Regions from separate parts of the Stenotrophomonas sp. 10N36 genome, predicted to be linked through region 2. Evidence: predicted binding sites of a transcription regulator. Region 2 holds the regulator's gene; each other region holds the start of a gene.
The links. Region 2 encodes FliA, which starts transcription of late flagellar genes. Its sites were predicted from a motif close to TAAAGTTTNNCNNNCNNNGGCCGATAA; they were not measured.

Region 1 (9,587 bases), on a different contig from region 2:
GTCACAGTGTTCGCAGTGGGTCAGCCCGGGGCCCTGTTTGAGCTGCGCGCGGGCGCGCTGGATGGCGTCGTCAACGGTGGCGTCGATCTGGTCCTGCACCGCGCCGTCGCCTGCCCAACCTGTCGCCATGATGTGTCTCCCATGCCGGTGTCAGAGCACCAGCATAGACCCGGCCCGACGCGGCCAACCGACGTGGGGCTGAACGCGCACGGCGCCGGGTGAATGCTTCAGGCAGCGCTTACCAGACCAGGTCGTCGGGCACCTGGAATTGGGCGTAGTACGCATCATCCTCGGCGTTGCCGGTGCTCGGCTCGCTGCGGGGCTGGCTGTTGTCGAGCACGATCACGCTCGCGTCGCGCTCGCGGACCTTCTCGGCCGCCGCACGCGGCAGCAGTTCGAAGCCCTCGCCGTGGCGGGCAATCACCAGGCTGCCCGAGGCCAGCTGCCGGCGCAGCACGTTGTTCACCAGCAGGGTGCGGATCACGGTGCCGTCGTTGAAGCGGTATTCGCTCTCGCCCTCACGCTTGACCTTGTGCGCCTCGATGATCTGGCGGACCTGGGCCTGCAGCTCCTGCGCGTGGGCCTTGGCCTTGCGCTCGGCTTCCAGCGCGCGATCACGCTCGGCTTTTTCCGCACGCAGGCGCTCGGCCTCGCGCTGGCTTTCGCTGGGCGCGACCGGGGCCTTGCCGTGACGGGCTTTCACCTGTTCACGGGCGGCCTGGGAGACCTGGGATTTCTTGACCAGCCCGGCCTTGAGCAGCTGCTCCTGCAGGGGATTTGCCTTCGCCATACGCTTGCATCTGTTGTTGCGGGATTCCGGAGGCCATCATACTGGTCTGCCCGCCCAGCCCCAACCGTCGTCCATGACCGCCCTGAAGTACCTAGCCGGTTACCCCGAGGCCCTGCAGCAGCAGGTGCGCGAGCTGATCGCGGGCGACCGCCTGGGGCCGTGGCTGGAAAAGCGCTACGCGGACCTGCACACGGTGCGCAACGATCGGCAGCTGTACGACTACACGCAGGGCCTGAAGGAGCGCTATCTGCGGCAGTCGGCGCCGTTGTCCAAGGTGGTCTACGACAGCCGGCTGCAGGTGCTGAAGCATGCGCTGGGCACGCACACGACGGTGTCGCGGGTTCAGGGGAGCCGGTTGAAGGCGAGCCGCGAGATCCGGATCGCGACGGTTTTCCGCGAGGCGCCAGCCCCCTTCCTGAAGATGATCGTGGTGCACGAGCTGGCCCACCTGAAGGAATCGGACCACAACAAGGCGTTCTACCAGCTGTGCACGCACATGGAAGCGGATTACCACCAGCTGGAATTCGATCTCCGCCTGTACCTGACCCACCTGGAACGCCCCACCCGCTGACCCCTTCGCACGGGTGCGGGCCGCTGGCCGCGTGGCGGTGTCGGCCGCCCGCCGGCGGCTGTGGGTAGTGCCGGCCGCTGGCCGGCTCCTCGTAAAGCCAGAGCGAAGCCAAAGCAACTGCAACTGCAACAGCAACCGCAACGGCTTCTGGCGCAACGATCACTGGATTGGGCGGGGGTGTGTGGGTTCGCGGGACACGCTGCAAGTACGTCCCTGTAAGCTCCGTCGCCGCATCCATGCGGCTCAGGGTCCCGCGAACCCACACACCCCCACCCCAGACAGACTGCCGGTGGCCTATGAAGAGATAGAAGCGGGGGCGAAAGCAGGAAAAGGCCAAGCCAAGGCCAAAGCCAAAGCCAAAGCCAAAGCCAAAGCTCAGAATTCGATTTCAATCTGAAATTGAATTTTAATTTCTATTCAAATTTATATTTCAATTTAAAATTCAATTTCAAATTGAATTCATATTAGAAATCAAATCCGAAAAATCAGATTCAGACCAGACATCAGCTTCGACCTTCCGGCCGAGCACCCAGCCACCAAGTCACCCGCCGGCCCAAAAGCCCTCCGCTCGCAGTTCGCCGTTGCCTCCCCAAAAGGCCACCAGCCAACTGTCGGGGCTGGGGGTGGGTGGGTTGGCGGGACCGTTGGGCGCCATGGATGGCGCCCACGAGCCTCCAGGGATGGATTCACGGCGTGTCCCGCCAACCCACCCACCCCCGGCCAACCCAAGCCGCCCGGCCAACCGGCTGTGGCTTCGGCTTCGGCTGTGGCCGTGGCCGTGGCTGTTAGCTCCGGCTTCGGCTCAGGCCCAGCCGGGCCCACCCACCCACACCCACCCCCCACACCCAGTACACTCCCCGCCCGCATCCCGCTTTTCGTTGCCAGCCCCATGACCGACCCGATCCGACTCGACAAACGCCTGACCAGCCTCATCGGCTGCTCCCGTGGCGACGCCCAGCGCTACATCGAAGGCGGCTGGGTCACCGTGAACGGCACGGTCGTCGAACAACCGCAGACCCTGGTCACCGACGAAACCATCGTCCTGCGCGACAACGCCGAAGCCACCCGCACCGAAACCGTCAGCATGCTCCTGCACAAACCCGCCGGCATGCGCGCCGACGAACTGTGCGCCCTGGTCACCCCCGACAGCCGCAGCGAACTGGATGCCACCGGCGTCACCCTCCTCCAGCGCCATTTCCACGCCCTGCAACTGGTCATGCCCCTGGCCGACGAAGACAGCGGCCTGGTCGTCGTCAGCCAGGACGGCCGCGTCGTGTCCCACCTCAAGGATCGCGGCGCCACCCTCGAACAGGAATACCTCGTCGAAGTCAGTGGCGAACTGGCGCCCTATGGCATGAAGCGCCTCGCCCATGGCCTCAGCTTCCGCAACTGGCCCCTGCCCCCGTGCAAGGTCAGCTGGCAGAACGAAACCCGCCTGCGCTTTGCCATCAAACCCGTGCAGCCCGGCCAGCTCCGCGACATGTGCCGCCAGGTCGGGCTCGACGTCGTCAGCGTCCGCCGCCTGCGCATCGGCCGCGTCGCCATGGGCAAGCTGGTGCCCGGCCAGTGGCGCTACCTCGCGCCCGACGAACGCTTCTGATGCAGCCGTGCGCGCCCGGCACTCGCCGTACACGCATGCGCGGCTTAGCATCGGCACATGACTGAACCAAAGCCGCTCTGGCGCCGGATGCTGCGCTGGCTGGGAATCGTGCTCGCGGTGCTGGTGCTGTTGGTGCTCAGCGGCCTGCTGCTGGCCGACCACCTGACCCCCAAGGCCATGGGCGCCCCCAGCCACGTGCTGCCGGTCCAGCCGGCGCAGACCGTGATCGACCGCGAACTGGCCCGCCTGCAGGCCGACCATCCCGACCAGAGCGGCGTCGCCTTCCTGGCCGACGGACTGGATGCCTACGCCGCGCGCGCGGTCATCACCGCCCATGCCGGCCGCAGCCTGGACCTGCAGTACTACATCTGGCACGACGACCTGATCGGCCACCTGATGGTGCGGGCCCTGCACCAGGCCGCCGAACGCGGCGTGCGGGTGCGCCTGCTGCTCGATGACATGAACGCCCAGGACAAGGATGCCTTGTTGATGGCGCTCGATGAGCATCCCAACATCGAGATCCGCCTCTACAACCCCTTCCGCAACCGCGCCGGGCTGTGGCGGCTGGTGGAGATGGTGCAGCGCTTTTTCAGCGTCAACCATCGCATGCACAACAAGGCCTGGATCGCCGATGGGCGCGTGGCCATCGTCGGCGGACGCAACATCGGCGAAGAGTACTTCAGCGCGCGGTCGGACGTGAATTTCCGCGACCTCGACCTGCTGGTTGCCGGCCATGCAGTGGACCAGGCCAACCGCATTTTCGACGAATACTGGAACAGCGAAACCGCCGTTCCGATCGCCGCGCTCGCCTTCCATACCCCGGCCCAGCTGCGCCTGCTGGTGCGCGAATCCGAGCACGAAGCCAAACTGGATGCCGCCCAACCGTACCTGCGCCGCGTGCAGCAGTCGCAGTCGGCGCGCTCGTACTACCGCGACGCGGTGGACCTGCACTGGTCACCGAACGTGGAGATCGTCTCCGATCCCGCCATGAAGCACCGCCGCGATGACCCGTCCAACTGGCTGGTCACCCGGCTGGTCAGCGACATGCAGGCCACCCGCCACAAGGCGCTGCTGATCTCGCCGTACTTCGTGCCCGGCGAGGAAGGCACCGATGGCATGGCGGCCATGGTCAAGCGCGGCGCGTTGGTCGGCGTGGTCACCAACTCGCTGGCGGCCAACGACGTCGCCGCCGTGCACGGGGGCTACATGCACTACCGGGCGCCCCTGCTGCGCAGCGGCGTGCATCTTTACGAACTGAAGGCGCACGGCCATGGCGACCGCGGCGGCCTGTTCGGCAGCAGCGGTGCCAGCCTGCACACCAAGGCCTTCCTGCTGGATGACCGGCGCGGTTTCGTCGGCTCGTTCAACCTCGACCCACGCTCGGCGTACCTCAATACCGAAATGGGCGTGCTGTTCGACGATGCGGTGCTGGGCGCGCAACTGCGTGCCGAGTACCTGCGCCTGGCCGATCCGGCGCAGAGCTACTGGGTGACGCTGGATGCGCAGGACCGGGTGCGCTGGCTGGATCGGGCCGCCCAGCCGCCGGTGCTGCTCGATCGGGAGCCGGACACCTCGTTCTGGCTGCGGGCCAGCGCACGCGCCATCAGCTGGCTGCCGCTGGAATCGCAGCTGTAACCGGTCGCTGGAGGCAGCCACGCAGGGCGTGGCCCGACCTTCGATAGCCGCGTTCCGGGCTGGCACGCCCTGCGTGGCGGACGCCGTCTACAAAGCACCCTGCCCTCAGGCCTCCGCCTCGTCGGTGTCCAGCGTTTCCACCCCACGCCCATGCAGGCGCCGCCAGATCCATTGCAGTGCGTGCGGCGGCGTGCCGTGCTGCTGCTCCAGGATGGCCAGCGCCTGGGCCTGACCGATCCGGCCGTGCCGGCACAACAGGCTGGCGGCAGCGGCCGCCCGCGCGAAGCGCAGGCTGGCCGGCAATCCGCCCGGGGCCGTGCCGGCATCGCGCAGCAGCGCGTCGTGCACCGCACCCGGCAATTCCCAGGCCGCCGCGATGCGCCCGGCCACCGGCAAGGTCCAGGCATCCAGCAGCTGCATGGCCAGCGCGCGCGATGGCAGCGCACCGTCCTGCGCGGCGCAGGCGTCCAGCAGCTGTCGCATCACCAACGCCGCGCCCAGGCCCTGGGTCAGCCCCAGCCACTGCGCAGCGAACGCGTCTTCGTGCGTGACCAGCCGCGCATGATCGGCCGCCGCGCGCGAGGCCAGCAGCGCATGCTCCCAGATCACCGTGCCGAACTGCGGGAAGGCCTCGCAGTGCACCTGCATCACCGGCTGCACCAGCACCGCGCTGATGATCTGGCGGATGCCCTCGGTACCCACCAGTGTCACCGCCCGCTGCAGGCTGTCCACCGGCTTGGCCTGCAGGCGGTACACCGGGCTGTTGGCGATGCGCAGCAGGTTGCCGGTCAGCACCGGGTCCTGGCCGATGATGGCGGCCATCGCACGGGCCGAGGCGTCGCTGTCGTTGACCGTCTGGATCAACTGCGGCAGCAGTTGCGGGCGCCGGGGCAGCTGCCGGGCCGACCAGTCGCGTTGCTCCAGCGCCGCCACGACCGCCGCGTGCAGCGTGTCATCGCTACGCGGGTCGTCGGCGGCCGCGCAGCCACTGCGCCGCACCAGGGCCAAGGCGTGGAAGCCGGTCTGCAGCGCCTCGGCGTGGGCGGCATCGACGGCACTGCCAGCCTGCGCAGCCGGTGCCGTCACGGGCGCACGCGGACGCGCGGGCCCCGCCGACGCGGAGGCACGCACCCTGCGACGCCGCGTCACCGCCAGCCCCAACGCGACCGCTCCCGCCAGCCCCGCCGCCACGATCACGTTCATATCCATCAGCGCGGCCGCCTTGGGCGGCACCGCATCTGTGTTGTCACTGCACCCACGTCGTCCGTCCTGGCATTGCTGGTACTGCGCACCGTTGCCACGGCATCGGCGCCATCTTCAGCAACTTTAATGGCCCGTGCGGCTGCAACCGGGGCCACGGCCTGTCATGGGGTCGGGGCAAACCCTGACAACACCCTCCGGCGGAATGCACTAGAATGGCGCCGCGCGACCCGTCCCCCGATCCGACGAAGTCGCTTTTTTTGTTTTACACCCCACCTTTTGCTGGTGCGTTCGACGCTGTTGCCAGCCGTTCGCCCCATCGGAGCCACCATGTTATTTGAAACCCTCGAAACTTCCGGTCACGAACAAGTGGTGTTCTGCCACAACCGCGATGCCGGCCTGAGGGCGATCATCGCCATCCACAACACCACCCTGGGCCCTGCCCTGGGTGGCGTGCGCATGCGCCCGTACGCCAGCACCGACGATGCCCTGGCCGACGCGCTGCGCCTGAGCCGCACCATGACCTACAAGAACGCCCTGGCCGGGCTGAACGTGGGTGGCGGCAAGGCGGTGATCATCGGCGACCCGCGCAAGGACAAGAGCGAGGTGCTGTTCCGCGCGTTCGGCCGCTACGTCGACTCGCTGGGCGGGCGCTACATCACCGCCGAGGATGTGGGCACCGATGTCAACGACATGGAGAACATCTACCTGGAAAGCGAGTACGTCACCGGCGTGCACCAGGTCCATGGCGGCTCCGGCGACCCGGCCCCGTTCACCGCCTATGGCGCGCTGCAGGCGCTGATGGCCTCGATGCAGCACAAGCTGGGCCATGAAGAAGTGGGCAAGACCAGCATCGCGGTACAAGGCCTGGGCCATATCGGCATGGAGCTGGTGAAGCTGCTGCGCGACCGGGGCGCCAAGCTGTTCGTCACCGACCTGGACAGCGCGCGGGTCGAACGTGCGGTCACCGAATACGGCGCCGAGGCCGTGAAGCCGGACGACATCTACGACGTCAACGCCGATGTGTTCGCCCCGTGCGCGCTGGAAGGGGCGATCAACCCGCAGACCCTGGCCCGCTTGAAGTGCAAGATCGTCTGCGGCACCGCCAACAACCAGCTCTCCAGCCTGGAGGTCGGCGATGAACTGCATGCGCGCGGCATCCTGTACGCCCCGGACTACGCGGTCAACGCGGGCGGGGTGATGAACGTCTCGCTGGAAATCGACGGCTACAACCGCGAACGCGCGATGCGCCTGATCCGCAGCATTTACCACAACCTCGGCCGGATCTTCGCCCTGTCCCAGAGCGAGGGCATCGCGCCCCAGCGGGCGGCCGACCAGATCGCCGAAACGCGCATCCATTCCATCGGCAAGCTGAAGATGCCGCTGGGCCGCGCCACGCCGCGACTGGGCACGCTGCGCGGGAACTGAGCCGCTCGGCCGCACCACACGCAGAAGGGCGCGATTGCATCGCGCCCTTCTGCGTTTCAGACCGTTACGTTGGTGGCCTCGACCGGCCGGCTGCCTAGAACGCGGCCGAATAGCGCAGCGCAACCTGGCTCAGGTCGCCGCGCGGCCCGAACCGCTGGTCGTAACCGAACGCCACCCGCGTGTTGCGGGTCAGCCACGATTCCACCGACAGCCCGAACAGCCCACCCGATCGCGCCGGCTGCAGCCCCGCCATCGGCGCCCAGGCATCCACGCCGACGAAACTGGCGTCCTGTACCAGCCCATCACTGGACAGCAGCTGCTGCCATTCGGCATAGCCGCGCAGCGCCCAGCTGCCCCACTGGCGTTCGGCACGCACGCCGGCCAGTGCCTGGCTGCGCGTGCTCACCCCGCCCTGGGTGCGCAGGCCGAAGCCCAGCCCGCCCTGTTCGCTGAAACTGTCGCTGTCCACGCGGGCGTAGTCGGCCCCCAGGTACGGGGTCAACGAGGCCCGGCCATCGCCAAGGCGGTAGCCGGTTTCCACGCTGGCCGCCGTGAACTGACCGCCGTAGCGGGCGTTGACCCCGTACTGGCCGGCACCGAGCAGCAGCTGGCGATCGATTTCCCGGGTGAACTGGCCGGCGCCCAGCTGGCCCAGCGCGTAGGCCCGCCCCGTGCCCCAGCCGGCATACATCTGCGCCTGCGACTGGCGGTCGCGGCCACGGTCACTGCCCCAGTCGCGGCTGTTGTGCGTGCGGGTTTCGCCGAAGGCAACGCCCAGCACGCCGTTGCTGCCGACGGCCATGTCCTGGCCCATCATCCAGCCACGGGTGTCGGCACCGCTGGCCGAGAAGCTGCCCTGCCCGACCTCGCCGAGCTGGTTTTGCCAGGCACCGCGCAGGCGCGGTGCGCCCTGCACCTGGCCAAACCGCGCCGACAGCGCGCGGCGGTTGAGATCGACGCTGTCGAAGGTGGCGGCGGTGGCCAGCGCATGGGCCTTGCCAGACAAGCTGTCCAGGCTGGCCTGCAGCGCCTGGTTGCCCTGCACCTGCTGCAACTGCCCGGCCGCGTCTGCGAAACCACTCGTGCCGTTGCCGCTTCCGGTATCGAGTTGGACAAACGCCTGTTCCACGCGGCTGGCCGACCCGATCGCCACGGCATCCAGACCCGCAGCGGTGGCGGCCGAGCTCACGTTGACCCGGTTGATGTTCAACCACGCCGTGCTTGCATCGTAGGAGAAGGTGGCATCCAGCAGCGTGACCGGGCCACTGAAGTCCAGCGCACCGAAGGCGCCGCTGACACCCGTACCGGCCTTGATCAGCGCCTGGCGCTGGTTGTTCTGCGGCACATAGCCGCTGACCGCACCGACCACGCTGACGCGCCCGGCTTCCAGGCTGGCATGGCCGGTCACCTGCAGTGCGGGCGCACCCAGCGTCGTGATGTAGCGGGCATTGGACCGCTGCACGTAATCGCCGTCGATGACCGCATTGGTATTGGCTTCGGTGAGAACAACGCTGCCGTTGTTATCGACGATGCCCGTAATGCGCGTGGTGCCGGTACGGAACTGCAGGGCGCCCAGCGTGCCGTTGCCGGCCGCAGGGCCGACCAGCACCACCGAGGTGAGCGACGCGCCGTCACGCAGCGCCAGCGTGCCCCGCTCGATGCGGGTCAGGCCGCTGTACGTGTTGGCACCGGACAGCACCAGCGTGCCGTCGCCCTGTTTGGTCAGCCCACCGTCGCCACTGATGTTGTTGGCCCACACGGTGCCCGATGCCGACTGCGCCACGTTGATCGTGACGTCGCCCCAGTCGAACCGCCCCGGACCATTGATGGCCTTGGCGATGTTGAGCAGGCCGTAACCAAAGGTGCTGTCCACGCCGGGCGCGCCCAGGTCGGTGGCGGTGCCCAGCAGCGTCTGCCGCACCAGGTCGTTGCTGAAATACGGGTACTTCTGCCACACCAGTGCCGCTGCGCCGGATACCAGCGGCGCGGCGAACGAGGTGCCGTAGTTCCAGAGATAGCTCGGGGTACCGCCGGCGGTATGTGCCGGATCGACGTACACCGCCGCGCCCGGGGCGGCCAGGCAGTACTTCGCCGCGACGCCGCAGGCATTGGCATAGGACGCCAGCTTGCCGGGACTGTTGGAATCGACGGCGGTGACGCTCAGCCAGCCGCGCTCCAGGTCGGCCGCCGGCAGTGTGCCGTTCGGGCCGGGTTGGCTGGGCAACGCCGCCATGCTGGACGGGTTCGGCTTGCTCTCGTTGCCGGTGGCGAACACCACCAGGCCGCCGTGGTTGAGGATGAAGGGGCGGTATTCCTGGGCGATCGGCGCGGTGGCCGCCGGGTTGGTCCAGTACAGACCGCCC
Region 2 (9,587 bases):
GTGGCGGATGGTTTCCGGCTCCACGCCGTCCACCAGCAGCTGCAGGCCCTTGCGCAGGAACGGGTCGTTCTGTGCGTCCACCTGCGCTTCCAGGCCAAGCAGGCCCTGGCGGCGGGCGATGTTGCTCCATTCCACGATCTGCTTGATCAGCTCGTGGCGGTCGCTGCTGGGCGGCAGGATGACCCAGCGCACAATCTTGAAGGCGTGCTTGAACACCGCCGGCGAGGTGTGCAGCAGGATGGAGGCGATGGTGCCGACGATCACGATCACGAAGGCGGCCGGCGACCACAGTGATGCCAGGCCGGCTCCCTTGAGGATGCTGCCGCCGACCAGTGAGGCCAGGGCGAGGAAAAGTCCGATGAGGCTGAGTCTGTCCATGGGTCCGTTATCGGCGTATGTGAATGGGACTTGAGATGCCGAAGGAATCCGGTGGGGCGGCGGTCACAGTTTTTGGGGGTAAAGCAGCCGACCAACGGTCGGCTCTACCGGCGTCAGCGGAGGCCGTCCACGTCGAGGATCAGTGACATGCGGCCGTCGCCGATCAGGGTGGCACCGGCGTAGCCGCGCAGGCCGCGCAGTGCCTTGGGCAGCGGTTTGATCACCACTTCCTCGCGGCCCCGCACCTGGTCCACCACCAGCCCGAAGCGGGCTTCGCCGGCCTGCAGCACCACGATGGTGAGCAGCGACGAGGCAGCCGGTGCGACGGCCAGCCAATGGCGCAGGTCCACCAGCGGCAGCGTGTGCGACTTGCGGTCGAGCACGGCGCGGCCATCGAACCAGCCCAGCGAGGTATTCGGTGCGTGCAGCACTTCCATCACGCGGGCCAGGGGCAGGGCATAGACGTCTTCGCCGGCCTGCACCAGCAGGGTGGGCAGGATCGCCAGGGTGAGCGGGACGCGGATCATGAAGCGGCTGCCACGGCCCAGCTCGGACTGGATCTGTATCTGGCCACTCAGCTCGCGGATGCGCGATTGCACCACGTCCATGCCGACGCCACGGCCGGAAATGTCGGTGACTTCCTGCTTGGTCGAGAAGCCCGGCAGGAACACCAGGTGCAGGCATTCCTCGCTGGTCAGGCGGGCGGCCGCTTCCGGATCGATCAGGCCCTTCTCGCGCGCCTTCTGGCGCAGCCGTTCGGGATCGATGCCGGCGCCGTCGTCCTGCACTTCAATGCTGACGTAGTCGCCTTCCTGCTGCGCCGACAGCCGCACGTGGCCGCTGCGCGGCTTGCCCTGGGCTTCACGCAGGTCGGGGGTTTCCACGCCGTGGTCGATGGCGTTGCGCACCAGGTGCACCAGCGGGTCGGCCAGGGCCTCGACCAGGTTGCGGTCGAGCTCGGTTTCAGCGCCGACCAGCTCCAGTTCCACTTCCTTCTTCAGGTTGCGCGCCACGTCGCGTGCCACCTTGGGGAAGCGCGAGAACACCTTGCCCACCGGCTGCATGCGGGTGCGCATCACCGCCGACTGCAGGCGCGCGGTGGCGATGTCCAGGGTGGAGACGGCGCGGTCGAGTTCTTCGTCGTGCAGGCGCGCACGCAGGGTCTTGAGGCGGTTGCGTGACAGCACCAGTTCGCCGATCAGGTTGACGATGGCGTCCAGGCGCTTGGTGTCCACGCGCACGGTGTGCTCGGCCTCGGCCACCGGCTTGTTGGCGGCCGGCTTGGCCGGCGGTGCGGCCGGTGCGCGCGGCGGCGGGGCGGCCGCGACCGCGGGCTTGGCGCCGGGCACGGCGCCGCCGTGCAGCTGGTCGAGCAAGGCTTCAAATTCGTCTTCGCCGATCAGGCCGTCGTCGGCCTTCCTGGCCACCGCTGCCGGGGCAGCGCCGCCATGCAGGGTGTCGAGCAGTGCCTCGAACTCGTCTTCGCTGATGAGTTCGCCGGTGGTCGGCGCCGCGGCAGCGGCCGGGGTGGCCGGGCCGTTGACGTCGAACTGTGCGATCAGCTCCGGCGGCGCGTAGCCCGGCTCGGTACCGGCCGAGACCGAATCCAGCATCGACTGCAGGTAATCCAGCGATTGCTGGGCGGCGTCGAAGTGGTGGGCCTGCAGGGTGGCCTTGCCGGACCGGGCCATGCCCAGGGTTTCTTCGGCGGCATGGCACAACTCGACCATGGCCTGGATGCCGAGGAAGCCGGCACCGCCCTTGAGCGTGTGGAAGCCGCGGAACACCGCGTTGAGCTGGTCACTGTCCTGGGGCGACTGCTCCAGCGACACCAGCTGTTCGCCAAGGCGGTCCAGGATTTCCTGGGCCTCGAGGATGAAATCGGCGGCAATATCGTCTGGAACAGCGCTCATGGTGTTACAGCCCCAAATCCGAAAGCAGGTCGTCAGCATCCACCTGTGAAACCTGGTGACGGTCCAGGCCACTCACGGCCGGGCCGGCCAGGCCGTTGTCACGCTTGTGCGCGGTGTCGTCCTGCGGCGGCAGGCCGAGGGCGCCAAACCCTTCATGCACGCGACGCACGATCCCCACCACGCGGCGGATGATCTGCCCGGTGAGATCCTGGTAGCTCTGGGTGAGGGCGATCTCGGTGAGGTTGTGGCGGATCCGGTCCAGCTGCTGGTCCTGGTCGGCGGTGAGGCCGTTGGCACGCAGCTGTTCGGTCAGCGCCCGGCATTCCTCGGCCAGGTCCAGGGTGCGGTGGGTGGCCTGTTCGGTCATGGTCACCACGTGGTCCAGGCGCGCGCAGGCATCGTCCAGCTCGCCGGCTTCGCTGGGCAGGCTGGGCAGTTCGCCCAGGGCCTGGCCAAGTTCGCGGGCGAGCCGGTTCAGGCCGGCCATCATCGGCTGGGTGCGCAAGGCGGCCAGCGCGTCGATTTCCCGGCGCCAGCCGGCTTCATCGCCGCTTTCCAGCGCAGCCAGGGCGTCCTGCAGGCGCTGCACCAGCGCGGATTTGTCGCGAAGGGTTTCCATCAGGCGCTCGCTGCCAGGCGTTCGAAGATCTTGCCGAGCTTTTCTTCCAGGGTCTGCGCGGTGAACGGCTTGATGATGTAGCCGTTGACGCCGCACTGGGCCGCTTCGATGATCTGTTCGCGCTTGGCTTCGGCGGTCACCATCAGCACCGGCAGGGTCTTCAGCTTGGCGTCGGCGCGGATCGCCTTGAGCAGGTCGATGCCGGTCATCACCGGCATGTTCCAGTCGGTGACCACGAAATCGAACGGCTGGCTCTGCAGCAGCGACAGCGCGGCATGCCCGTCCTCGGCTTCGGCCGTATTGGTGAAGCCCAGATCGCCCAGCAGGTTCTTGACGATACGACGCATGGTCGAGAAATCGTCGACGATCAGGATACGCATGTTCTTGTTCAAAGCACTTTCCTCGGTATCAAGTGTTCGCGAGGCCGGCGTCGGCCGCCTCGAAGATCTTCAATCGGCCCCGCAGGCGCAGCACGGCCTGGCCGTGGATCTGGCACACGCGTGACTCGCTGACGCCCAGCACGGCGCCGATCTCTTTCAGGTTCAGTTCCTGCTCGTAGTACAGCGACAGCACCAGCTGTTCGCGTTCGGGCAGCAGGCCGATCGCATTGCCCAGTTCGCGGCCGAACTCGCCACGCTCCAGCACCTGCTGCGGGGTCGGGCCGCCCTGGGCCACGGTGTCCAGTTCGCCCTGGTCCTCGATCCGCGATTCCAGGCTCAGCACCTGGCCACGTGCGGCGTCTTCCATCAGGCGCAGGTAGTCCGGCAGCGGCATGTCCATGGCGGCGGCCACTTCAGTGGCGCTGGCGGCACGGCCGGTGCTCTGCTCCAGGCGGCGGATGGTGGACGCCGCGTCGCGGGCGCGGCGGTGCACCGAACGTGGCACCCAGTCGCCCCGGCGGATCTCGTCGATCATCGAACCGCGGATGCGGATCGAGGCGTAGGTTTCGAACGAGGCGCCCTGGTCGGCGTCGTAGCTGCGCGAGGCTTCGATCAGGCCCATCATGCCGGCCTGGATCAGGTCATCCACTTCCACGCTGGCTGGCAGGCGCGCGGCCAGGTGGTGGGCGATGCGGCGCACCAGGTCCGAATGCTGGGCAATGCATTCGTTGGCGGCGGTGCGTTGCACCTCTTTGTATTGTGCGGCGCCTTTCATGCGGTCACCCCGCGTTGCTTGAGGATGCGTTCCAGGAAGAATTCGACCCCACCACGCGGCTCGGTCGGGGCCTGCCAGCGGGCGGTGCGGCGGGCGATTTCGGTGATCGCCTGGGCGGCCGGGCTGGACGGGTAGGCCTTGACCACCGGCTGCTGGCGCTGCACCGACAGGCGCAGCCAGTCATCCTGCGGCACGCAGCCGAGGTAGTTCAGCGACACATCGGCCAGGAACTTCTCACAGACCCGGGTCAGCTTTTCGTACAGCACGCGGCCCTCGTTGGGGTCGCGCACCATGTTGGCCACCACCTGGATGCGGTCCACGCCGCGCTCGCGCGAGAGCACCTTGATCAGCGCGTAGGCGTCGGTGATCGAGGCCGGCTCGTCGCAGACCACCACCACGGTGTCCTGGGCGGCCTGGCAGAAGGTCAGCACGCCGTCGGTGATGCCGGCGGCGGTGTCCACCACCATGAAGTCCAGCTCGCGCTCCAGTTCGGAGAACACGTTGACCAGGCCCACGTGTTCGGCCGGCTGCAGTTCGGCCATGTGCCGGCGACCCGATGCGGCCGGGACCACCAGCACGCCACCGGGGCCTTCCATGATCACTTCATCCAGGGTGCAGCGCCCGGCGACCAGGTCGGCCAGGGTCAGCTTGGGCTGCAGGCCCAGGATCACATCGATGTTGGCCAGGCCCAGGTCGGCGTCCAGCAGCAGCGTGCGCTTGCCCATGTCGGCGAGCGCCACGGCCAGGTTGGCCGACACGTTGGTTTTGCCCACGCCGCCCTTGCCGCCGGTGACGGCGATGGTGCGCACAGGGCCCAGCGGCTGGCTGCGGGTGGCAGACAACGGGAAGGTCTTGGTCAGCTTGGCGTACTCACGCGACGGCATGGTTCAACTCCGGGTTGCAGGGCATATCGGCCGCGCGGCGCAAATCTTCAAGGCGAAGTACAAGATTGGCGGCACTGGCCCGGTGCAGGTCTTCGGGAACGTCCTGGCCATCGGTGACCCAGGTGATCGGCAGGCGGTGGTCCACGGCCACCGACAGGGCGGTGCCGAAGCGGCCGGTTTCATCCAGCTTGCTCAGCACCACGCCCTGCGGGTTGGCGGCACTGAAGCGGCGGACCACCTCGTCCATGTCGCCAAAACTGGTGTTGGCCGGCAGCACCAGCAGGGTGCGGATCTGCTCGGCGGCGCGCAGCCACTGCAGCTGGGCGGCCAGGGCACGGTCGCGCGGGCCCAGCCCGGCGGTGTCGATCAGCACCAGCTTGTAGTCCTGCAGGCGCTCAAGGAGCTGGTTCAGGTCGCTGCCGCTGTTGGCTTCGTGCACCGCGATGCCGAGCTGGCGGCCGAAGCCGTACAGCTGCTCGCGGGCGCCGATGCGGCCGGTATCGGTGGTGACCAGGGCCACGTCGCGGGCGGCATGCTTCTCGGCGAAGCGCGAGGCCAGCTTGGCGATGGTGGTGGTCTTGCCGGCGCCGGTCGGGCCGACCAGGGCGATCACGCCGCCGGACTCCAGCGGGTCAACCGGGGCGATCGGCAGCTTGCGCGACAGCAGGCCCAGCATCAGCCCGCGGCCACGGTGGGCTTCGGTGTCCAGCGGGATCTGCATGGCCACGTCGCGGCTGATGCCGGCGTCGAAGCCGTATTCGTCCATCAGGTCCAGCGCGGCGGCGCGCACCGGCGACCCGCGCAGGCGCTCGTCGGTGAAGCGATGCATTTCGCGCTCGATGACGTGGCGCATGCCGGCCACTTCATGGCGCAGCTGGCGGATCTCTTCGTCATCGCGCTGCACGACCACCAGTTCGGCGGCGGGCTGCGGCTGGGCCTGCGCCGGTTCCGTGACGGCCACCGGCGCCGGGTTTTCGACGCGCGTTTCGGCGACGGCGACCAGCGCCTGCGGCACGGCGGCGGCGACGGCCTCGGCGACCGGCAGGGCCGGCGGCACGGTGACGCTGACCGGCAGCGGCGGCATCGCCACGGCGGCAACGGGCACGTGCATCTGGAAGTGCGGCTCGTCGTCCAGCGGCGGGTCGATGATGAAGCGGGCGCGGTTGATCGGCGGGGCGACGGTGGCGACGGCAGGTTCGGCGGCAGCCGGCTCGGCCTGTACCGGTGCCGGCGACGCGGCGGCCGCCTGCTCGACGTTGAACGGGGCGAAGATCTGTTCCGGCAGCGCGCTCACGCCGGCCGCCGGGGCGGTGGCGGCGCGGGCCAGGGTGGCTGCGAAGCCGCTGCTGCCCGGCGGCGGCACGATCTCGTTGGCGGTGTCCAGGGTACGGCCGGTGGCACCCACTGCGGCACGTGCCAGCGCGGCCACCGCAGAGGTGGTGGCGGCCACCGGTTCGGCGGCGACCACCGTCGGCTTGCGACGGGTCACCGCGGCGATCACCGCATCGGCGGCATTGCGCGGTCGCGGCGCCGGGGCCGGGGCCACGTCCTTGCGCGCTGCTTCAAGCGCACGCTGCACGGCACCTTCGTCGTAATTCGCCGCGGCCACGATCTCGACGCCTTCCTCGATCCGCCGGTTCGACAGGATCACCGCATCAGGACCATGTTCCTTGCGCACCAGGTTCATGGCCGAGCGCATATCGGGAGCGACGAAGCGTTTGATTTTCATGCTGTGGTACCGGGACTGGGGCGGCGGGGTGGTGGAAGGGAAGCGCTGGTTGTCGGTGGTCTGCACGGTCCGGGTTTCCCTTTATGTCCTGCTGCGTTGATATCGAAATGGGGGTGTGTCTGTTTTCTGGCACATGTCCGTCGGGGTTCCGACGTCAGCTGATCGTGCCGACCAGCTTCAGTCGTTTGTCCTCGGGTACCTCGCTGTAGGCCAGCACCGACAGCGAGGGGACGCTGTGGCGCACCAGCCGTGCCAGCGCGGCACGCACCGGGCCGGGTACCAGCACGACCGCCGGCTCATTCTTCGCTTCCTGCTTGCTGACACATTCGGCCAGGCTTTGGTGCAGTCGCTCAGCGAGTCCGGGTTCCAGTGCGGCGCCGTTGCCCTGTGTGGACTCCTGCAAGACACGTTCCAATTGCGGGTTGAGGGTGAACACCGGCAGCTCGGCCGACATGCCGGCGATCTCCTGCACGATGAAACGGCCCAGTGCGTTGCGCACTGCAGCGGTCAGCGTGGCCGGGTCCTGGCTGATGGGGGCGTTCTCCACCAGCGATTCGACGATCTTGCGCAGCTGGCGGATCGGAATGCGTTCGATCAGCAGGTTCTGCAGTACCCGCACCACCGCCGACAACGGCAGCGACTTCGGGGTGAGGTCTTCGACCAGCTTGGGCGCGCTCTTGGCCAGGTTGGCCAGCAGCTGCTGCACTTCCTCGTGGCCGAGCAGCTCGGGCGCGTGTTCGCGGATCAGGTGCGACAGGTGGGTGGCCACCACGGTGGCCGGATCGACCACGGTGTAGCCCATGGTTTCGGCGTGGGCACGCTGGTGCGGCTGGATCCAGGTGGCATCCAGGCCGAATGCGGGGTCCTTGCCGGCGATGCCCTCCAGCGCACCGAGCGCGCTGCCCGGGTCCAGGGCCAGTTCGCGGTCCGGGTGGATTTCGGCGGTGGCCACGGGCACGCCGTGGATCAGCAGGCGGTAGGCGGTGGCCGGCAGTTCCAGGTTGTCGCGGATGTGCACCGACGGAATCAGGAAGCCGATGTCGTGGGTGAGCTTGCGCCGCACCCCCTTGATCCGCGCCATCAGTTCGCCGCCCTGGTTCTTGTCCACCAGCGGAATCAGCCGGTAGCCCACTTCCAGGCCCAGCGGGTCGACCGGGCGCAGTTCGTCCCAGGTCAGTTCGGCGGTGGGCGAGGGCGTGGCACCGGGCAGGCCGAGGGTCTCGCCGCGGCTGGCGGCCGGCGTCTCTGCGGCACGCGCGGCGGCCGTGCTCTTCTTCCAGGCCTTCCAGGCCACGAAGCCAAGGATGGCGGCCAGCGTCAAGAAGGCGACGTTGGGCATGCCCGGCACCAGCCCGACCACGCCCATGATGGCCGCGGCGATGGTGAGCGCGCGGTACTGGCCGAACACCTGGCCCATCATGGCCTGGGCCATGTCCTGCGAGCGCGAGGCGCGGGTGACCAGCATGGCCACCGCCGAGGACACCAGCAGCGCCGGCAGCTGCGCCACCAGGCCGTCACCGATGGACAGCAGGGTGTAGGTGGCGGCGGCGTCGCCGAATGGCATGCCGTGCTGGAGCACGCCGACGGCCAGGCCGCCGAGCAGGTTGATGAACAGGATCAGGATGCCGGCGATCGCGTCGCCGCGGATGAACTTGCTGGCACCGTCCATCGCGCCGTAGAAGTCGGCTTCCTCACGCACTTCCTCGCGGCGGGCCTTGGCCTCCTCGCGCGTCAGCAAACCGGCGTTGAGGTCGGCATCGATGGCCATCTGCTTGCCGGGCATGGCGTCCAGGATGAAGCGGGCGGTCACTTCGGACACGCGCCCGGCACCCTTGGTGATCACCACGAAGTTGATGATGGTCAGGATGGCGAAGACCACGATGCCGACCGCGTAATTGCCGCCGATCACGAACTCACCGAACGCGGCGATCACCTTGCCCGCCGCCTCGTGGCCGTTCTGGCCGTTGAGCAGGATCACGCGGGTGGAGGCCACGTTCAGCGCCAGCCGCAGCATGGTGGTGATCAGCAGCACGATCGGGAAGATGGTGAAGTCCAGCGGGCGCTTCACGTACACCACCGCCAGCAGCACCATCAGCGAGATGGCGATGTTGAAGGTGAACAGTGCATCCAGCACCGGCGCGGCCAGGGGCATCACCACCATGGCCAGCAGCGCCAGCACGATCAACGGCGCGCCCAGGCCGTTGCGGATCATGTCCAGGACCTTGCGGGCGTTCATGCCGGCACCGACGGGCTGGGCGCTCATGCGCGGCCTCCCGTGCCGAATTCATCCACGTTGATGCTCGGGGCGGCCGGCATGGGACCGCCGCGCCAGGTGCGCAGCTGGTAAACGTAGGACAGGACCTGGGCTACGGCCGAATACAGTCTCACGGGAATTTCCTTTCCAAGTTGACCTTCCCGATACAAGGCGCGTGCCAAAGGCGGGGCAGAGACGATGGCGACCTTGTTGCCGTCGGCCACTTCACGGATGCGCAGGGCGGTTTCATCCACGCCCAGGGCCACCACGGTGGGGGCGCCCATCTTGCCGCCCTCGTATTTCAGGGCCACCGCGTAGTGGGTGGGGTTGACCACCACCACGTCGGCGGTGGGCACCGCTTCCATCATCCGGCGGTTGGACAGCTGCTGCTGCAGCTGGCGGATGCGGCCCTTCACTTCCGGGCTGCCTTCGCTTTCCTTCATTTCCCGGCGCAGCTCTTCGCGGGTCATCTTCAGCTTGCGCATCCAGTTCCAGCGCTGGTAGGGCGCATCGAAGGCGGCCAGTAGCATCATCGCCCCGCCGGTGGCCAGCATCAGCTTCAAGGTGAAGCCCAGGCCGTGCACCATGGCCGCTTCCAGCGGCTGGTTGAGCAGGTCACGCAGCGGTCGTACGCCGTGCCAGACCACCAGCCCGG
Region 3 (9,587 bases), on a different contig from region 2:
GCCGAGGCCTGCCGCCAGGCCGCCGCCTGGGATGCGGCCGGCCTGGCGTTCGACCGCGTGGCGGTCAACGTCTCGGCGGTGCAGCTGCGCGACCGCGGCTTCGCCGAACGTGTGATCGACATCTGCCATGCGCACGGCTGGCCGCCGCAGCGGCTGGAGCTGGAGTTGACCGAGTCTGCGTTGATCCGGGACACCGACGTCCTGCGCCACTGCTTCGACGTGCTTGAACGCCACGGCGTGCCGTTGGCAGTGGATGACTTCGGCACCGGCTTCTCCAACCTGCATTACCTCAACCGCTTCCCGGTGGGCCGCCTGAAGATCGACCGCAGTTTCGTGCAGGGGATGCTGCACGACACCGGCACGGCCGAAGTCACCCAGGCCATCGTCCACCTGGGCCATGCGCTGGGCATGAAGGTTGTCGCCGAGGGTGTGGAAACCGAGCAGGAAGAAGCCATGCTGCGCCGCCAGGGCTGCGACGAAATCCAGGGTTACCTGTATTCGCGCCCGCTCACCCCGCGCGACCTGGCCCAGTGGCTGAAGACCGGCGGCACCCGCATCGCGCCGCGCGAAGCGCTGGTCGCGCTGACCCACGCCATCTGATCGCGCGCGATCCCGCAACGTGCGCGGGGTTCTGTTGGCCGCGCACCGCCGATCCGCGCGACCTGATCGCCCGCGATCCCTCACCATGCGCGGCGTTCCGTTGGTCACGCACATTTGGCGGGTAGAGCCGACCGTCGGTCGGCTCTACGTTTGTAGATGGCCTTACCCCAGCAGCCCCGGCATCTCCGCCACCGCGTCACCGACCCGCGCAATTTGATCGCACGCGCCCCCCGGTAGAGCCGACCGTCGGTCGGCTGCTCCCGGTGCAGCCGACCAACGGTCGGCTCTACCAGAGAGGGTGGCTTGACGCGGTCTCATCACGCGCCGGCTTCCGGCCCCGAAACGATCATCAGCAGGTCCAGGAACACCAACATCGTCAGTGCGCGCGTCCGGCCGGGGTCCGTGTCGTCAACGGTCAGCGCGCGTGCACTCTGTCCGGACCTGTGCAGCAACGTGCCAGCGGGCAGTCCACGCCATGGGGCCTCCAGCACGAGATAGTCCTGCACATCCTCGGCCCCGTCATCTTCGATGAGGATCGCAGGGGGGCCGTCATCGAGCTGCACCGAGGAAACCTCAACGTTCGCATCGACACTGCCGGCGTCCGCGTCATCAAGGTCCTCCAGTGCGGCATACGGCTGCTGGAAGTCGCCCGTTTCATCCAGGGTGCGCCGGAGAATGTTCAGTTCCATGGGCTCAAGAAGCCACGGCTCGGCACCGGCGGGTAGGGGCTTCAGGTCAATCGAGAGGTGTGGCGTGAATTCAGCCATGGGGAAGCAACTCGTCTCAGGGGGAGCCGATGTTGGAAAAGTCCCGGGGCTGTGTCGATGCAACTTGTTGTAAAGCGCGTGTTTGCCTGGGGGATTGCCTGCCGGTGCAGCCGACCAACGGTCGGCTCTACGCTTGCGGGGTTCCGTGTGGGTGGTGTCCCCGGGGCTGCGGCCATGCCCCCGGCCCACGCGATCTGATCGCGCGCGATCGCTCAACGTTCGCGCGGGTTCCATTGGCCGCACACTCTTGGCGGGTAGAGCCGACCGTTGGTCGGCTGCTCCCGGTGCAGCCGACCAACGGTCGGCTCTACCGCGGATCGCGTGGGTGCGCTTACCCCTGCGGGCCCGGAATCTCCCCTGCCGTGTCGCCTTCGTAGGTCTGCACGGAGATGCGGTAGATGTCGGTCCAGCCAGCGTCGGGGCCAGGGCCCAACCGGTGTCGCCCTCCGAACATGTAGAGCGTTTCGCCCAATGACATGTGGCCGATCAGGTGTTGCGCGGCACTGCTGACCTGGAACTGGTGCAGGAACACCATCGGTTGCCCCTGGTGGTACAACCAGGCCGGCTCACCCACCCACTTCGGCTTGGCATCCATGCAGGGAAAGGCGTTTGCCAGCCGGGTGGCCAGCCATTTCTTGCGCGGCTTGGGTGCGCCCTGTTCCAGGTACTCGCGATAGAGCTGCTGGGCGAAATCTTCGGCGCCATCGGCTTCCATCGAGGCGGCATGCCGCTCCGCCGCCGCCATCGCTTCGCCCCAGAAAAGATGGAAATCTGTCAGTTCGGCCATGCTGTTCCTTGTGGATGCCGACACCCTTGCAGGCCGGCGCAGCAACAGAGGATACCCCCCGTGGCAAATCCGGATCGACGGCTGATAGACTGCGGCGCCTCAGACAATTATGGGGCGGGGCGCACAAACGTCGCCGGCCAACACCCGATGCCACAACTATCGGCCGTCGGCAGGCATTCAACCGCTACCGCAGCGCCATCCCATCCACGGCGCGTGCGTCCAGCTCCGGACATCGATTGAACACCGCGAACCGGTGCAGCGCCTTGCGCAGTGCCGGCAGGAAGTGATCGCGATCCAGATCGTCGCGCTCCACGTGCAGGCGTATCACCTCCAGCCGCTGCTCGCTACGGTGCGCCTTGCAGTCCACCCGGCCCACCACCTGGTCTGCGTACAGCACGGGCAGACAGAAGTAGCCATGCACGCGCTTGCCCGCCGGCACATAGCACTCGACCCGGTAGTCGAAGGCGAACAGGGCGCTCAGGCGGTCCCGGTGGATGACCAGGTTGTCGAACGGGGACAGGATCTTCACCTCGCGACGCAGCCGCATCGGACGGTCCAGCGCTGCCACGTCGACGTAGGTGGTCACCTCGTCGTTGCCCTTGCACACGCTCACCTGACCCGCATCGACCCGTTCGTCGACCACTGCGCGCATCGCATCGCGCAGGTCCTTTCCGGCCTGCAGGTGCAGCAGCTGTTTCAGGGTGAACACGCCGTGTGACCGTCGCGTAGTCTCGAACAGATAGGTCGCGTACTCACCCAGCGTGGGAACACGCAGATCGACGTCGTCGGGCAGGCAGCGCTCGGCCAGGTCGTAGGATTTCTCCATGCCGTTGCGCTCGCACACCATCAGGTCGCCGCGCATGAACAGCGTCTCGAAGGCGCGCCGGCCGGGCCCCTGGTTCCACCAGCTGCCGGCTTCCTTGGTGCCCGGGTCCAGGTGGCGCATCCGCATCGGGCCGTCGGTGCGGATCCGCGCCAGGATCTGCTTCATCAGCTGCGGGTCGCCGCCACGGAAATAGCGGCTTTCTCCCGTCCGTATCGCGTGCATCCGGCGCAGCGCGTAGCGGTAATCGCACATCGGAAGATAGGCAGCCGCGTGATACCAGTACTCGAAAATCTGCCGCTCGCCGACCAGGCGGTTCAAGTGCGCCGGGTCGTAATCGGGCACCCGATTCCACAGCACGTGGTGATGCGCGCGCTCCACCACCGACAGCGTATCGATCTGCACATAGCCCAGGTGGGCGATGGCGCGGTGGGTGCCCGCCGGGCCTTGGCCGAACGGCGCCCGTGACGCCAGCCCCTGCGCATGCAGTGCCACGCGCCTCAAGCCGGATGTCATGGACGGTGCGGGGAGTACGTCAGGTCCGGGGAAGCGGTCACCACGGCATCGCCACTCAGTCCCAGGTCCCAAGCCAGGCCGATCAACGCCGGGTCCATAACAGACGGGCCCAACGACCCGGAAAGCCCGACCTGTGCCGCCAGTTGCGCCAGTTCCCGCTGCGCCAGCTGCTCAAGCTGGGCCAGCAATGCGCGGCCGCGCAGCGGTTCGGGCGTGCGGGCAGGCGAGGGCGGGTGGTTGCATTCCTCTGGCGCAGCCACTGCCTCGGGCAGGGGGGCGGACGAGGTGAGTGCGGCATGGGGGGTGTTCGTCAACAGCATGGGTCGATCATCTGCAGCCAGGACGGATCTTGCAAGCACAACGGCCCCGGGGAAACCGGGGCCGTTGTGGGCGCCGTTGCCGGCACGGAACATCTGGGTCAGAACAGCTCGACCGCGCCAGCGGCCATGCTCTGCTGGGCAACCGCCTTGTGCGGCGGGCGTTCCCACTCGCTGCGCATTTCACGCAGACGGCTGCCGGTACGCTGCAGGGCGCTGACGACTTCTTCGTCGAACACGCCGCCATTGCGGTGCAGCAGTTCCTGCAGGGCCACCGCTTCGCGGTTGATGGCGGTCAGGCGGTCCAGGTGGGTATGCACCCCGCCCAGCGCCTGGGTGGCGATGTCTTCGAACTGCAGGGCGCGGACCGCTTCGGCCACGCTGCTGTCGATGGCACGGCCACACTCGGAGATTTCGCGCATGCCGTCGCCCAGCGAGGCATTGATCTGGGCCACGTTGTCCAGCATCTGCGCCGCTTCGTGGCGCGCTTCGCGGGAGCGGTCCATGTCGCGCGAGGCCATGTGCGAGACCGTCTCGCGGACCTTGGCGATGGCGTCCTTGGAGCTGTGCGCCAGCTTGCGGATCTGCTCGTTGAACGTGGTGGAGCGCTCGGAGAGGTTACGCACCTCGTCGGCGACCACCGCGAAGCCGCGACCGGCCTCACCGGCACGGGCCGCTTCAATGGCCGCGTTCAGCGCCAGCAGGTTGGTCTGGTCGGCAATCGACTTGACGTCTTCCAGCAGGGCGAAGATGCCATCCAGGTGCTGCGCCATCTGGTCGATGTGCTGCACGGTGTTGCTGCTCTGGCCGCTGACCTGCTCCAGGGCTTCCACCAGCTGTTCCATGCGATGGCTGGCATGCTGGGCGAAGCGGGCGACGTCGACACCGGCACCGCCGTCTTCACCGGCACGGTCGACGATGCGGGCCAATGCCTGGCTTTGCTGGCGCGACTTGCGGTTCATGGCGTCGAAGCTGCCACCCAGGCCGCTGACCGCATGGCGGATCAGATCACGGGCGCGTTCGACTTCGCCGCGGGAGCCGTCCACTTCGTTGGCAACGAAGCTGCGCAGCTCGGTAAGCAGCTGGTCCTGCTCACGCAGGATGCGGGCATGCTCGGGTGACCGCTGGGTCTGGGCCCGGGCGGTCCACCAGGCAAAGCCCAGCCAGCTGAGCGTCATCGTGGTCAGGATGGCCCAGCGCAGCGCGGCGGGCCATTCGAAACCGATGGCGAAAGGAAGAAGCAGGGTCAGGACCAGGGGGGCGGCCAGACGGATGAAGATGCGTGAGTACATGGACGTTCTCGGGAAGTGCACGGTTGAGGTATCGGCCGTACCCCCATTTGCTTTAGTGCTGCACTGCACATTCCATCGAAAAACCTCCCCGCGGTAGCGCCTCCCTACGGGTGGCTGCGGGATCCTCGACCGCCCAACCCAGCCACCCCTGGGGTGGCTCTACCCGCATCCATCAACGGTAGCGCCATCCCACGGGTGGCCGCACGCTGCGCTCGGGGCGCCGTGAGTCAGCGCAGCTGGCGGTCCACCGCTTCGATCATCGCCTTGCGCGAGAACAGGAAGTCCCAGTACTGGCCGCCGGTCTGGCGCCACAGCACCGCCGACCGCACCGCCGCCAGCAGCAGGGCGCGGATCTCGGCCACCACCCCGGCCTGGCCCAGGTAGTGCGGGTTGCCCTGGACCATCACCCGCGGCTTCAGATTGCTGATGGTGTCCGCGTACAGCCCGCCCAGGGCGGCCAGCACGTCCGGGTGGGCGCTGTCGCCCAGCTCGGTGGCCTGGCGCTGGGCGCGCTCGATGCCCTGGCTCACCTTGTCCACCACCGCATGCTCACGCACGAACCGGCGCTCCAGCTGCAGCACGGCCAGCGCCAGCCGGGGCAGGGCGTCGTCCTGGCCCTGGTTGCGGAAGTAGTTGTGCAGCAGGCGCAGCCCCGGGGCCACGTTGGCCGGGCTGCCGTAGATGGCCTGCGGCGTCTCGGCATCGATGCGGAACACGCTGTCTACAGCGGTGCGCACCACGGCCGCTTCGGAGTGGCCGGTTTCGGCGATGCGGCGCACCTGCTGCAGGGCCTGGGCGATGCCGGCCAGTGCAAGAACGCGGTCGTCGACGGAAAAACTCATGCAGCAGATACCTCGAAGGGGGAAGGGGCAGTCCGCAGCCGCTGTTCCAGCGGCGCGTCGGTGGCGGCGATCACCGCGCCACCCAGGCAGACCTCATCGTCATACAACACCAGCGATTGACCGGGGGTGACGGCGCGTTGCGGGCGCGCAAACAGCACCTCCAGGGTGCCATCGTCGCGCACCGTCACCGTGCAGGGTTCATCGGGCTGGCGGTAGCGGGTCTGTGCGGTGCAGTCGAAACGGCGGGCGGGCGGGGCGCCGGCGATCCAGTGGGCGGCCTCGGAATGCAGCCGGGTCGAGAGCAGCCAGGGGCTGTCACGGTCCTGGTCCACATAGAGCACGTTGCTGGCCACGTCCTTGCCCACCACATACCAGGGCGCGGCCGGGCGGCCACGCACGCCGCCGATGTTCAGGCCCTCGCGCTGGCCCAGGGTGAAATAGAACACGCCGGGGTGTTCGGCGATCAGGGCGCCATCCGGGTCGCGGATCTCGCCGGTCTTGGCGGGCAGGTAGCGGCCCAGGAACTCGCGGAAGTCGCGCTCGCCGATGAAGCAGATCCCGGTGGAATCCTTCTTGGCATGGGTGGGCAGCCGCGCGTCGCGGGCGATCCGGCGCAGGTCGTTCTTCTGCAGGTCGCCGATCGGGAACAGGGTGGCCGCCAGTTGTTCCTGGCCCAGCTGGTGCAGGAAGTAACTCTGGTCCTTGCTGCGGTCGGCGCCGCGCAGCAGCGCCCAGCGCCCGCCGACCTGGGCTACGCGGGCGTAGTGGCCGGTGGCGATGCGTTCGGCACCCAGCTCGCGGGCCGCGTCCAGGAAATGCTTGAACTTCACTTCCCGGTTGCACAGCACGTCCGGATTGGGGGTGCGGCCGGCGGCGTATTCGGCCAGGAAGTGCGCGAACACGCCCTCCCAGTATTCGGAGGAGAAATCGCGGAAGTGGAACGGGATGCCCAGCAGGCCGCACACCGCCACTGCGTCGCGGCGGTCGTCCTCGGCCCGGCAGTCGCCGCTGCCGTCGTCGGCCCAGTTCTGCATGAACAGCCCGGCCACCGGCTCGCCCTGCTGGACCAGCCGCCACGCCGCCACCGAGGAGTCCACGCCGCCGGACACGCCGACCATCACCCGGGGGGTACTCATGCGGTTTCCTTCAGCAGCGACAGGGGATGGCGCTGGCCGCCCAGGTAGTCGGCTACGACCTCCCAGACCAGCGGGCTGCGCAGGCGTGCCGCGCTGGCCTGCAGCTCGGCCGGGGTCATCCACAGCGCGCGCAGGATGCCCGTGTCCAGCGGCCGGGCCGGATCGTGCTCGACCGGCGCGGCTGCGAAGGCGAAGCGCAGGAAGGCGGTGCCGTCGGGCGCGGTCCACTGGTAGACGCCGATGAAGGCGCTCAGGCGCACCGTCCAGCCGGTTTCTTCCAGCGTCTCGCGCACCGCTGCGGCGGCCAGGCTTTCGCCCGCCTCCAGGTGCCCGGCCGGCTGGTTGAGCACGTCACGGCCGTCGATACGCTCTTCCACCAGCAACAGGCGCCCGTCACGCACCACGACGGTGGCAACGGTGACATGGGGCGTCCAGCGCGGGTCCTGCACGGCAGTCACCTCAGTATTCGTCCGTCTCGGTCAGCTCGTTTTCCATGGCATCGGCGGTGCGCATGGCGGCATCGATGGCATCGCTCAGCGCGGCCGAACTGGCATTGGCATCCACCTTGACCACGAACATGGCCAGCTGGTCCTGCTTCACCCAGGCGCCCAGCTTGGCGTCCTGCGAGTCTTCCAGCAGGCGGTTGGCCACCGCGGCCGGGAACTGCTTGCCGGGGGAGTTGTAGCCGGGCGACCAGATCTCGCGGATCTTGTGGCTGCCGAACTCTTCCACCGACGAACGCACGAACACCAGCTGGGTACGGTCCTCGCCGGCATCGAAGACCAGCTTGTAGTCGCCGTCCTCGTCGATCTCGTAGGGGTAGTCCAGCTGCTTGAGCACACGGCCGACGGCCTTGTCGGGTTCGGCTGCGTGGGCGCCGAACATCGTGGCGGTCAGCAACAGCGCGGTGACGATCCTTTTCATGAAATCCCTGTGAAAGTGTGGGGTGGATGTGCAGATTGTGAAGGGCGACAGAGGCGGCGTCCAATCCCGCTATAATGTGCGGATGCCCCGCGAGCCCAACCAAGAACCCCACCACGATCACGGCGTCATGCTGGAACCGGCCCGGCCGGAGGTGGCGCCGCCGCCGTTCTACCAGGTGATGCTGCTGAACGATGACTACACCCCGATGGATTTCGTGGTGACCGTCCTGCAGAGCTTCTTTGCCATGGACCTGGACAAGGCCACCCAGGTGATGCTCCACGTCCACACCCGCGGTCGCGGCGTGTGCGGGGTGTTCACCCGTGAGGTTGCCGAGTCCAAGGTGGCCCAGGTCAACGAATTCTCGCGCATGAACCAGCACCCGCTGCTGTGCACGATGGAAAAGACCAGCGGCTAGCCGCCGGCGCGTGCCAGTTGGCGCAACGCCATGGCCGTGACGGCCAGGTCGACGTCGGCGTTGCAGCCATCCTCCAGGAACCACACCGCCGACAGTCCGGCGCTGGCCGCGATCCAGCGCAGCAGGCGCGTGCGCTCCAGCCCCGCCAGCGCGCTGACCTGGTCCACCCGGCGGTCAAAGATGGCCGGCTGGGTGGCCACGTGGATGCCCGGCCCGCACAGATCCGGGTTGCAGAACAGCACGGTGTAGTCGAAGGCGCGGTCGCCAAGCAGGCGCTTGGGGTCGATGGCGAGCCAGCCGCGCGCACCGCCGTCGAGCACGTTGTCATGGTGCAGGTCGCCATGCAGTGGGCGCACCTCGATCTGCGTGTCCAGCAATGCCAATGCCAGTGATCTGCACTGTTCCAGCAATGGCGACAGCGCCACGTTGGGCTCCAGCAGTGCCTGGAACCAGTCCTGCAGTGGCACCAGCCCCTCCGGCACCGTGCTGCGCGGGCGGTGGAGGCGTTCGGCGGCCGTACACAGCAGCGCGGTGGCCTGCGCATCCTGGCCGGCGATGGACATCGCCCGCAGCGACCCGCCCGGCTGGGCGCGCTCCAGCAGCACCGCCTCGTGGTCATGGGCCAGCAGCCGTACCGCGCCGTCGCCGTCCCACCAGCGCAGCAGCCGGTGGCCGTTGCGCTCCTCGGTCTCCGTGCTCACCTTCAACATGGCCGCGGAACCGTCGGGGAGGCGGACCGGCCACAGCCGGGCGTGCGGGGTGGTGATGACGTCGCCATCACGGACAAGCTGCCATTTCGTGAGCTGGAGTTCAGGCATCATGGAGTCGCTGGGAAGCGCCTTGGGGAAACCGGGTGGGGTTGGACCGCTAACGCCGTCTGAACGCACCGATCCGCTAGGGTGATGGAAATTGCGCAGCTAGGCCGCATATTGTTCCCACCTGCCGCCGGAGTAGAACATGTTCAGTAAAGACCTCGAACACACCATCGGTCAGTGCTACAAGCGCGCCCGTGAGGCCCGGCATGAATTCATGACGGTGGAACACCTGCTGCTGGCACTGCTCGACAACCCGTCCGCCCAAGCCGTGCTGAAGGCATGCGGGGCCGACGCCGAGCGCCTGCGCCAGGAGCTGGAACAGGCCATCGAGGCCTCGGTCTCGCGCCTGGCCG

Region 1: AC1DCJ_RS12780 (HDOD domain-containing protein) is a predicted target of FliA. The motif match lies at 5,899-5,925, and genes of this name have one in related genera.
Region 3: AC1DCJ_RS06175 (methyl-accepting chemotaxis protein) is a predicted target of FliA. The motif match lies at 5,131-5,157, and genes of this name have one in related genera.

Annotation. Positions count from the first base shown of each region.
Region 1 covers NZ_JBFTIS010000011.1:162,853-172,439, forward strand. Annotated here, with positions in the region: gene AC1DCJ_RS12755 (DksA/TraR family C4-type zinc finger protein) at 1-129, opposite strand, end outside; gene AC1DCJ_RS12760 (DUF2058 domain-containing protein) at 239-790, opposite strand; gene AC1DCJ_RS12765 (M48 family metallopeptidase) at 864-1,361, shown strand; gene AC1DCJ_RS12770 (rRNA pseudouridine synthase) at 2,251-2,961, shown strand; gene AC1DCJ_RS12775 (phospholipase D family protein) at 3,019-4,596, shown strand; gene AC1DCJ_RS12780 (HDOD domain-containing protein) at 4,702-5,805, opposite strand; gene AC1DCJ_RS12785 (Glu/Leu/Phe/Val dehydrogenase dimerization domain-containing protein) at 6,127-7,224, shown strand; gene AC1DCJ_RS12790 (S8 family serine peptidase) at 7,319-9,587, opposite strand, start outside.
Region 2 covers NZ_JBFTIS010000025.1:23,624-33,210, reverse strand. Annotated here, with positions in the region: gene AC1DCJ_RS18650 (flagellar motor protein) at 1-378, opposite strand, end outside; gene AC1DCJ_RS18645 (chemotaxis protein CheA) at 492-2,291, opposite strand; gene AC1DCJ_RS18640 (protein phosphatase CheZ) at 2,296-2,910, opposite strand; gene cheY (chemotaxis response regulator CheY) at 2,910-3,302, opposite strand; gene AC1DCJ_RS18630 (RNA polymerase sigma factor FliA) at 3,319-4,065, opposite strand; gene AC1DCJ_RS18625 (MinD/ParA family ATP-binding protein) at 4,062-4,949, opposite strand; gene flhF (flagellar biosynthesis protein FlhF) at 4,936-6,678, opposite strand; gene flhA (flagellar biosynthesis protein FlhA) at 6,833-8,941, opposite strand; gene flhB (flagellar biosynthesis protein FlhB) at 8,938-9,587, opposite strand, start outside.
Region 3 covers NZ_JBFTIS010000004.1:6,418-16,004, forward strand. Annotated here, with positions in the region: gene AC1DCJ_RS06150 (EAL domain-containing protein) at 1-600, shown strand, start outside; gene AC1DCJ_RS06155 (hypothetical protein) at 918-1,367, opposite strand; gene AC1DCJ_RS06160 (hypothetical protein) at 1,699-2,154, opposite strand; gene AC1DCJ_RS06165 (winged helix-turn-helix domain-containing protein) at 2,339-3,472, opposite strand; gene AC1DCJ_RS06170 (hypothetical protein) at 3,490-3,813, opposite strand; gene AC1DCJ_RS06175 (methyl-accepting chemotaxis protein) at 3,912-5,102, opposite strand; gene hflD (high frequency lysogenization protein HflD) at 5,330-5,944, opposite strand; gene mnmA (tRNA 2-thiouridine(34) synthase MnmA) at 5,941-7,080, opposite strand; gene AC1DCJ_RS06190 (NUDIX hydrolase) at 7,077-7,538, opposite strand; gene AC1DCJ_RS06195 (hypothetical protein) at 7,540-8,004, opposite strand; gene clpS (ATP-dependent Clp protease adapter ClpS) at 8,087-8,419, shown strand; gene AC1DCJ_RS06205 (APH(6)-I family aminoglycoside O-phosphotransferase) at 8,416-9,237, opposite strand; gene clpA (ATP-dependent Clp protease ATP-binding subunit ClpA) at 9,377-9,587, shown strand, end outside.